Regions from separate parts of the Faecalibacterium taiwanense genome, predicted to be linked through region 2. Evidence: predicted binding sites of a transcription regulator. Region 2 holds the regulator's gene; each other region holds the start of a gene.
What was found. Region 2 encodes Rex, which represses fermentation and respiration genes when NADH is low (regulators of the CRP and FNR family bind a similar motif). Its sites were predicted from a motif close to ATTGTTAANNNNTTAACAAT; they were not measured.
Positions count from the first base shown of each region.

Region 1: fucO (lactaldehyde reductase) is a predicted target of Rex. The motif match lies at 978-997, and genes of this name have one in related genera.
Region 3: coaD (pantetheine-phosphate adenylyltransferase) is a predicted target of Rex. The motif match lies at 824-843, and genes of this name have one in related genera.

Region 1 covers NZ_CP155552.1:2,200,543-2,202,811, forward strand. Annotated here, with positions in the region: gene fucO (lactaldehyde reductase) at 1-908, opposite strand, end outside; gene PXT33_RS10880 (GntR family transcriptional regulator) at 1,169-1,546, shown strand; gene PXT33_RS10885 (ABC transporter ATP-binding protein) at 1,539-2,240, shown strand; gene PXT33_RS10890 (hypothetical protein) at 2,234-2,269, shown strand, end outside.
Region 2 covers NZ_CP155552.1:2,570,233-2,572,501, reverse strand. Annotated here, with positions in the region: gene PXT33_RS12725 (thymidine kinase) at 1-396, opposite strand, end outside; gene PXT33_RS12720 (redox-sensing transcriptional repressor Rex) at 647-1,288, opposite strand; gene PXT33_RS12715 (ClpP family protease) at 1,520-2,230, shown strand.
Region 3 covers NZ_CP155552.1:1,385,418-1,387,686, forward strand. Annotated here, with positions in the region: gene PXT33_RS07015 (butyryl-CoA:acetate CoA-transferase) at 1-433, opposite strand, end outside; gene coaD (pantetheine-phosphate adenylyltransferase) at 947-1,453, shown strand; gene PXT33_RS07025 (acetyl-CoA C-acetyltransferase) at 1,533-2,269, shown strand, end outside.

The DNA.
Region 1 (2,269 bases), 370 kb from region 2:
CCCACGGCGCGGTAGCGCTCACCGGCAACGCTCTTGTTGTACTCCAGACCCACCGGCAGCAGGATGGCGCAGGCCACACCGTGCGGGGTGTCGTACAGAGCGGACAGGCCGTGTGCCATGGAGTGCACGATGCCCAAACCCACATTGGAGAAGCCCATGCCGGCGATGTACTGGCCCAGAGCCATACCCTCGCGGCCTTCCGGGGTGTTCTGCACTGCGCCGCGCAGGCTCTGGCTGATGAGCTTGATGGCTTCCAGATGGAACATATCGGAGATGACACAGTGGCCCTTGGTGATGTAGCCCTCGATGGCGTGGGTCAGAGCGTCCATGCCGGTGGCGGCGGTCAGGCCCTTGGGCATGGAGGACATCATATCGGGGTCAACCACGGCGATCTCGGGGATATCGTTGGTATCCACGCAGACGAACTTGCGCTTCTTCTCCACATCGGTGATGACGTAGTTGATGGTGACCTCGGCAGCAGTGCCGGCAGTGGTGGGAACAGCGATGGTGAACACAGCGTGCTTCTTGGTGGGAGCAACACCTTCCAGAGAGCGGACATCCGCAAACTCGGGGTTGTTGATGATGATGCCGATGGCCTTTGCGGTATCCATGGAGGAGCCGCCGCCGATGGTCACGATGCAGTCAGCTTCAGCAGCCTTGAAAGCGGCCACGCCGTCCTGCACGTTGGCGATGGTGGGGTTGGGCTTGATCTCGCTGTAAACAGCATAGGCAAAGTTTGCAGCATCCAGCAGATCGGTGACCTTCTTGGTGACGCCGAACTTGATCAGGTCGGGGTCAGAGCAGACGAATGCCTTCTTGTAGCCGCGGGCGGTCAGTTCGGGAACGATGTTCTCAATGGCACCGTGGCCATGGTAGGAGATGGTATTCAGAACGATGCGGTCAGCCATAGTTATTTTTCCTCCAAATCTCTTTTCCGCCGCTTTCCGGGCGGAGCTCTCTGTTTTTCAGCATAGCACATTGTCAAAAGCTTTGCAATGTGAAATTGTTTGAATTTATTGTAAATTTTTATCAATGTGCAGTGTTTTATGGGCACTTTTTCAAATTTCCCACAGTTTTATGGTGTTTTTTCTTTTTCCCCTTGACAAACAGAGCAAATCGTGTATTATTGTATCAAGCGCTTAATACAACAAGACAAGGAGATGATACCATGGGCGAACAGTTTGATGCCAGCCGCCCGATCTATGCACAGCTTGTGGAACGGCTGAAGGCCCGGATCCTGGCCGGCACCTACCCGCCGGGCGGGCATCTGGATTCGGTGCGTGATCTGGCCGCAGCCGCCGGGGTGAACCCAAACACGATGCAGCGGGCCCTTGCCCAGCTGGAGACGGAAGGGCTGGTGCGCACCGAACGCACCGCAGGCCGCTATGTTACGGAGGATACTGCATTGATCGAACAGCTTCGCGCCGACACCGCCCGGACGCTGGCGTCGGATTTTCTGGAAAAGATGCGCGGCATCGGCTACAGTCCCGCACAGGCGGCCGCGCTTTTGGAACACTGGGACGCAAAGGAGGACCGCAATGAATGAACTTTTGAGCTGTGAAGCACTGACCAAGTGCTACCAGAAGGATAAGACCGCACTGGAAAATGTAGACCTGCACATCGGCTTTGGCCGCATCGTGGGGCTGCTTGGCCCCAACGGCAGCGGCAAGACCACCCTCATCAAGCTGGCGAACGGTCTGCTGCAGCCCAGTGCAGGCAGCATCCGGATCGCCGGCATGACCCCCGGGCCGGACACCAAAGCCATCGTGTCCTATCTGCCGGACGCCGACTGGCTGCCGGACTGGATGCGTGTGGAGCAGCTGGTGGAAATGTTCCACGAATTTTATGCCGATTTTGACCCCGCTAAGGCAAACGAAATGCTGGCCCGGCTGGAACTGGAACCGAAGGCGCGGCTCAAGACCCTCTCCAAGGGCAGCAAGGAAAAGGTGCAGCTGATCCTTGCCATGAGCCGCGCCGCAAAGCTCTACCTGCTGGATGAGCCCATTGGCGGCGTGGACCCTGCCGCCCGGGACTATATCCTGAGCACCATCCTGAACAACTACAGCCGGGATGCGACCGTCATTCTTTCCACCCACCTCATCGGCGATATCGAGCCCATTCTGGACGAAGCCGTCTTTTTGAAGGATGGCCGGGTGTTCGCCCACCGCAATGCCGAAGAGCTGCGCGAGACCGAGGGCATGAGCGTGGATGCATATTTCCGGGAGGTATTCAAATGCTGAAACAGCTGTTAAAATATGAATTCAAGGCC
Region 2 (2,269 bases):
CAGGCGGGTAGAGCCGGGAAAGCCCTTGAGCGAAAAATCTGCCCGCAGGCCGTAGCAGATCACCGGAATGTTCAAATCCACCGTGACCATGAACAGCTGTTCTGCCTGCTGCGCAGTGAAAAACTGGCTCTCGTCGCACAGCACGCAGGCCAGCGGCGCACCGTCAGCGTTGGCCGTGCGCACGGCCTCGAACACGTCCGTCTCCGGCGGGATCAGCAGATCAGCCTTGCGGCGCACGCCCAGACGGCTCACCAGCTCACCGCCGCCCTTGGTGTCCACCTGTGGCTTGAGGATCAGCACCCGCATCCCCTGTTCTTCGTAGTTGTGGGCTACCTGCATCAGGGCGGTGCTCTTGCCGCTGTTCATCGCGCCGTAACGGAAATACAGTTTTGCCATTTGAAAAACTCTCCTTACAGAAAGAACCCTCTCAGCCAAAGCCTGACGGCTTTGCCAGCTCCCCCGATGGGGGAGCTTTTCTGCATCTTCCGGGCAGGCTGTCCTTCGCCGGAGAAGCAGAAACTTTCCCGTCCCCACTCATAAAGCTCCCCTTTCGGGGGAGCTGTCGAGCGTATGCGAGACTGAGAGGGTTCAGCGGCATCTCAGGCTTTGACTGAGAGGGTTCTCTTATTACTTACAATAGGTACGTTCAGTCCTGATTGCGCAGGCGGTAGCCAAGGCTCATCAGGCTGTCGCCCAGATGGACGTTCTCCACCACCACATCGGGATACGGCACAGAGAGGTCATAGTGGGAGAAGTTCCAGAAGCCCTCGATGCCCAGATCCACCAGACGGCCGCTGACCTGTTCCGCACCGTCGCGGGGCACACAGAGCACTGCGACCTTGGGGTGATGCTCGGCACAGAAAGACTCCAGCTCGTCGATATGGCGGATCTGGATGCCGCTGATCTCCTTGCCCACCTCGCTCTGTGCCACATCAAAGGCGGCGATCAGGCGGTAGCCGTTGGTGTCGGTGGTGATAAAGCGGCTCACTGCCTTGCCCAGACGGCCGCAGCCGATCAGGATGGTGGGCAGGCGGTCGCCGTTGCCGAACAGCAGGCCTTCCAGAATGGAGAGCAGGTTTTCCACCGAGTAGCCAATGCCCTGCCGGCCATTCACATCGCCGATGCAGTTGAAGTCCTGCCGTACCTGCGAAGCGGTGGTGCCCATCTGAGCAGCCAGCTCGCGGGAAGAAATGCTGTTGATGCCGTCCGCCTGCAGAGAGCACAGATAGCGGTAATATTTGGGAAGACGCTTGATAACGGGAAGCGAAGCCCTTGCAGGAGTGTTCATAGAATACTTTCTCCTTTCGCTCTATCGCAGTACTTGCCGCAGCTGCCTGCTTTACAGATGCGGCACAAAGAAACCCCGATCCGTTTACGGGTTCATATTGCAGATATTACAGTCAATTATTTAAAGTATACTGCACCGATGGAGAATGTCAAATCATTCTCAAAAAATTTTTATGAAATGTTACCGCTTTTTTGCTGCAGCGGGTCTGCATAGCCCGGCACAGGCTGGGGAATGCTGACAGAAAACGCAGGAGGAAAGCATATGAACGATGAAACGCAGCTGACCGACGCGCGTCGGCTGGAAAAAGAAGAGATCGAGGATTTGGGCACGGTCACGCTGGCCCGCGGGGAGCATGTGATCCACTGCCTGACCGTCATCGGCCAGATCGAAGGCCATTCGGAAGCGCCGCAGGGCCAGAAGACCACGAAGTATGAGCATGTCATCCCGCAGCTGGTGGCCGCGCAGGAAGATCCTCGCATCGAGGGCCTGCTGGTGCTGCTGAACACGGTAGGCGGGGATGTGGAAGCAGGCCTTGCGCTGGCGGAGCTGATCGCCAGCGTGTCCAAACCCAGTGCAACGCTTGTGCTGGGCGGCGGGCACTCCATCGGTATCCCACTTGCCGTCAGCGCCCGGCGCAGCTTCATCGTGCCCACAGCCACCATGACCGTGCACCCGGTGCGGCATTCCGGCGTCATTCTGGGGGTGCCGCAGACCATGCGCAGCTTTGAGCAGATGCAGCAGCGCATCACCGGCTTCGTAGCGGCCCACAGCGGCATGACCGAAAAACGCTACACCGACCTGATGCTCCACACCGGCGAGCTGGTGATGGACATGGGCACCGTGCTGGATGGACGCCGGGCCGTGAAGGAAAAGCTCATCGACGAGCTGGGCGGACTTTCGGATGCGCTGGCGTGGCTGTATAAAGAGATTGAACGCAAATGAAGGCCGATTTTGTACAACAATAGGTTTGCCATTTTCTTC
Region 3 (2,269 bases), 1.2 Mb from region 2:
CAGCACCCAGATGAGATGCACTGGGGCCGAAGTTGAAGTAGCCGTGCTCGTCCATGGGGGTCACCTGGAACACCGCCACATCCAGCGGATCCGGGCTTTCGCGGTAGTAGCGGGGCAGCTCGGAATAACGGATGGGGGAGTAGAAGGAGAAGCCCTGTGCAATGGCCTTGCGCTCAATGCCGCCCATATGCCAGCTGTTCCATGTCATGTGTGCAGCGGGATCGTCGATCTGGAAGATCGCGGGCACCCACATCAGGATGCCGCCGCGGAAGTTGACACCTTCCAGCTCAGGCAGACGCTTTGCGATCTCGGCATCCACCGCCACAGGGGTGTTCACAGCCCAGCCGTAATCCACCCAGTCACCGCTTTTGACCAGTGCGGCAGCCTGAGCGGCGGTCATTTTCTTCTGAGCATACAGTTCCGTAAAATCCATTATAAACCATCCTCTCCTATAATAACATAAAGGAATTGTAAATTTATCATTTACTCTTCCTGCACGGACAAATCTTTGCAGGATGTTTACCACCTGTTGGCAATTTGAACACAGCTCTGACACAGGCGGATGATATCCTGATAACCAGCAGAAGGCAGCTGTCGGACAGGGCAGCAGATCTGCACAACTTAGTTATAACATTAACAATGTGTAGAATCAATAGTTTATCGAGAAAATTTTGACCGACTGGCAATATGGACAAAATTCGCGGAGTTTTTGGACGATTGTTTGGTGCTGAAAAACCAAAATCTTTGCAAAAGGACTTGATAAAATTTTGACGATATGGTTTACTTATAGCGTAGCAAGCAGCTGCGATGCAACACGACATTGATTGTTTAAATTTTAACGATAAAACGTACAGCTTGCACAAAAATCTTGCACCCAAGACTGGAAAGTGCTATCATGGCAGAACCAAAACGCGCTTTTCACAGCGCTCAAGGAGGACACCAGACGATGGCAACAGCAGTTTATCCCGGTTCGTTCGATCCGGTCACAAAAGGGCATCTCGATATCATCAAGCGCGCAGCAAAGATCAACGATCATCTGATCGTGGCGGTGCTCAACAACAGCGCAAAGAATCCGCTGTTCACCGTGGAGGAACGCGTGGAGCTTCTAAAGGAATGCTGCAAAGGCATCCAGAATGTTTCGGTGGAGAGCTTCGACGGCCTGACCGTGGAGTTCGCCAAGAAACGGCACGCTTCGGTGATGGTGCGGGGCCTGCGGGCGGTGACGGATTTTGAAAACGAGATCCAGCTTGCGCAGACCAATCATGCACTGATGCCCGGCATCGAGACCATGTTTCTGGCAACGAGCATCAAGTGGAGCTACCTTTCTTCCACCATTGTAAAAGAGGCAGCTTACTACGGCAGCGACATCGGTAAGTTCGTCACACCCAATGTGGAAAAGGCGGTCAACGAAAAGTATGCGCTGATCCGGCAGAAAAAAGACCCCGAGACCTAATTTGTAAAAGCGCTTACGGGCGTTTTGATAAAAATGGCTTACGAAAAGTAACACATACACAATTCAGGAGGCTATTCACATGAAAAAGATCGTTATCGCATCTGCATGCCGTACCGCTATTGGCAAGTTCGGCGGCACTCTGGCAAACGTTCCCGCAGTTGAGCTGGGCTCCATTGTCATCAAGGAAGCCCTGAACCGTGCAAACGTCGCACCTGAGCAGGTCGATCATGTCTACATGGGCTGTGTCATTCAGGCTGGTCTGGGCCAGAACGTTGCACGTCAGGCTGCTCTGAAGGCTGGTCTGCCCATCGAGACCCCGGCTGTCACCGTCAACGTGGTGTGTGGCTCCGGTCTGAACTGCGTCAATATGGCTGCTCAGATGATCGAGGCTGGCGATGCTGATATCGTGGTCGCAGGCGGCATGGAGAACATGGACATGGCTCCCTTCGCACTGCAGAAGGCTCGTTACGGCTACCGCATGGGCGCTCCTATGGGCAAGAGCGAGATCGTGGATACCATGGTCAACGATGCTCTGTGGGATGCCTGCGGCTTCAACAAGCACATGGGCATGACCGCTGAGAATGTCTGCACCAACGAGACTTATCAGAAGAAGTACGGCTACAGCCCCATCACCCGTGAGATGCTGGACGAGTTCTCATACAACAGCCAGCTGAAGGCTGACAAGGCCATCAAGGACGGCGCTTTCAAGGACGAGATCGTTCCCGTTGTGATCAAGGGCAAGAAGGGCGACACCGTGTTCGATACTGATGAAGGCCCCCGTCTGAGCGCTCCTGAAGTGCTGGCAAAGCTGAAGCC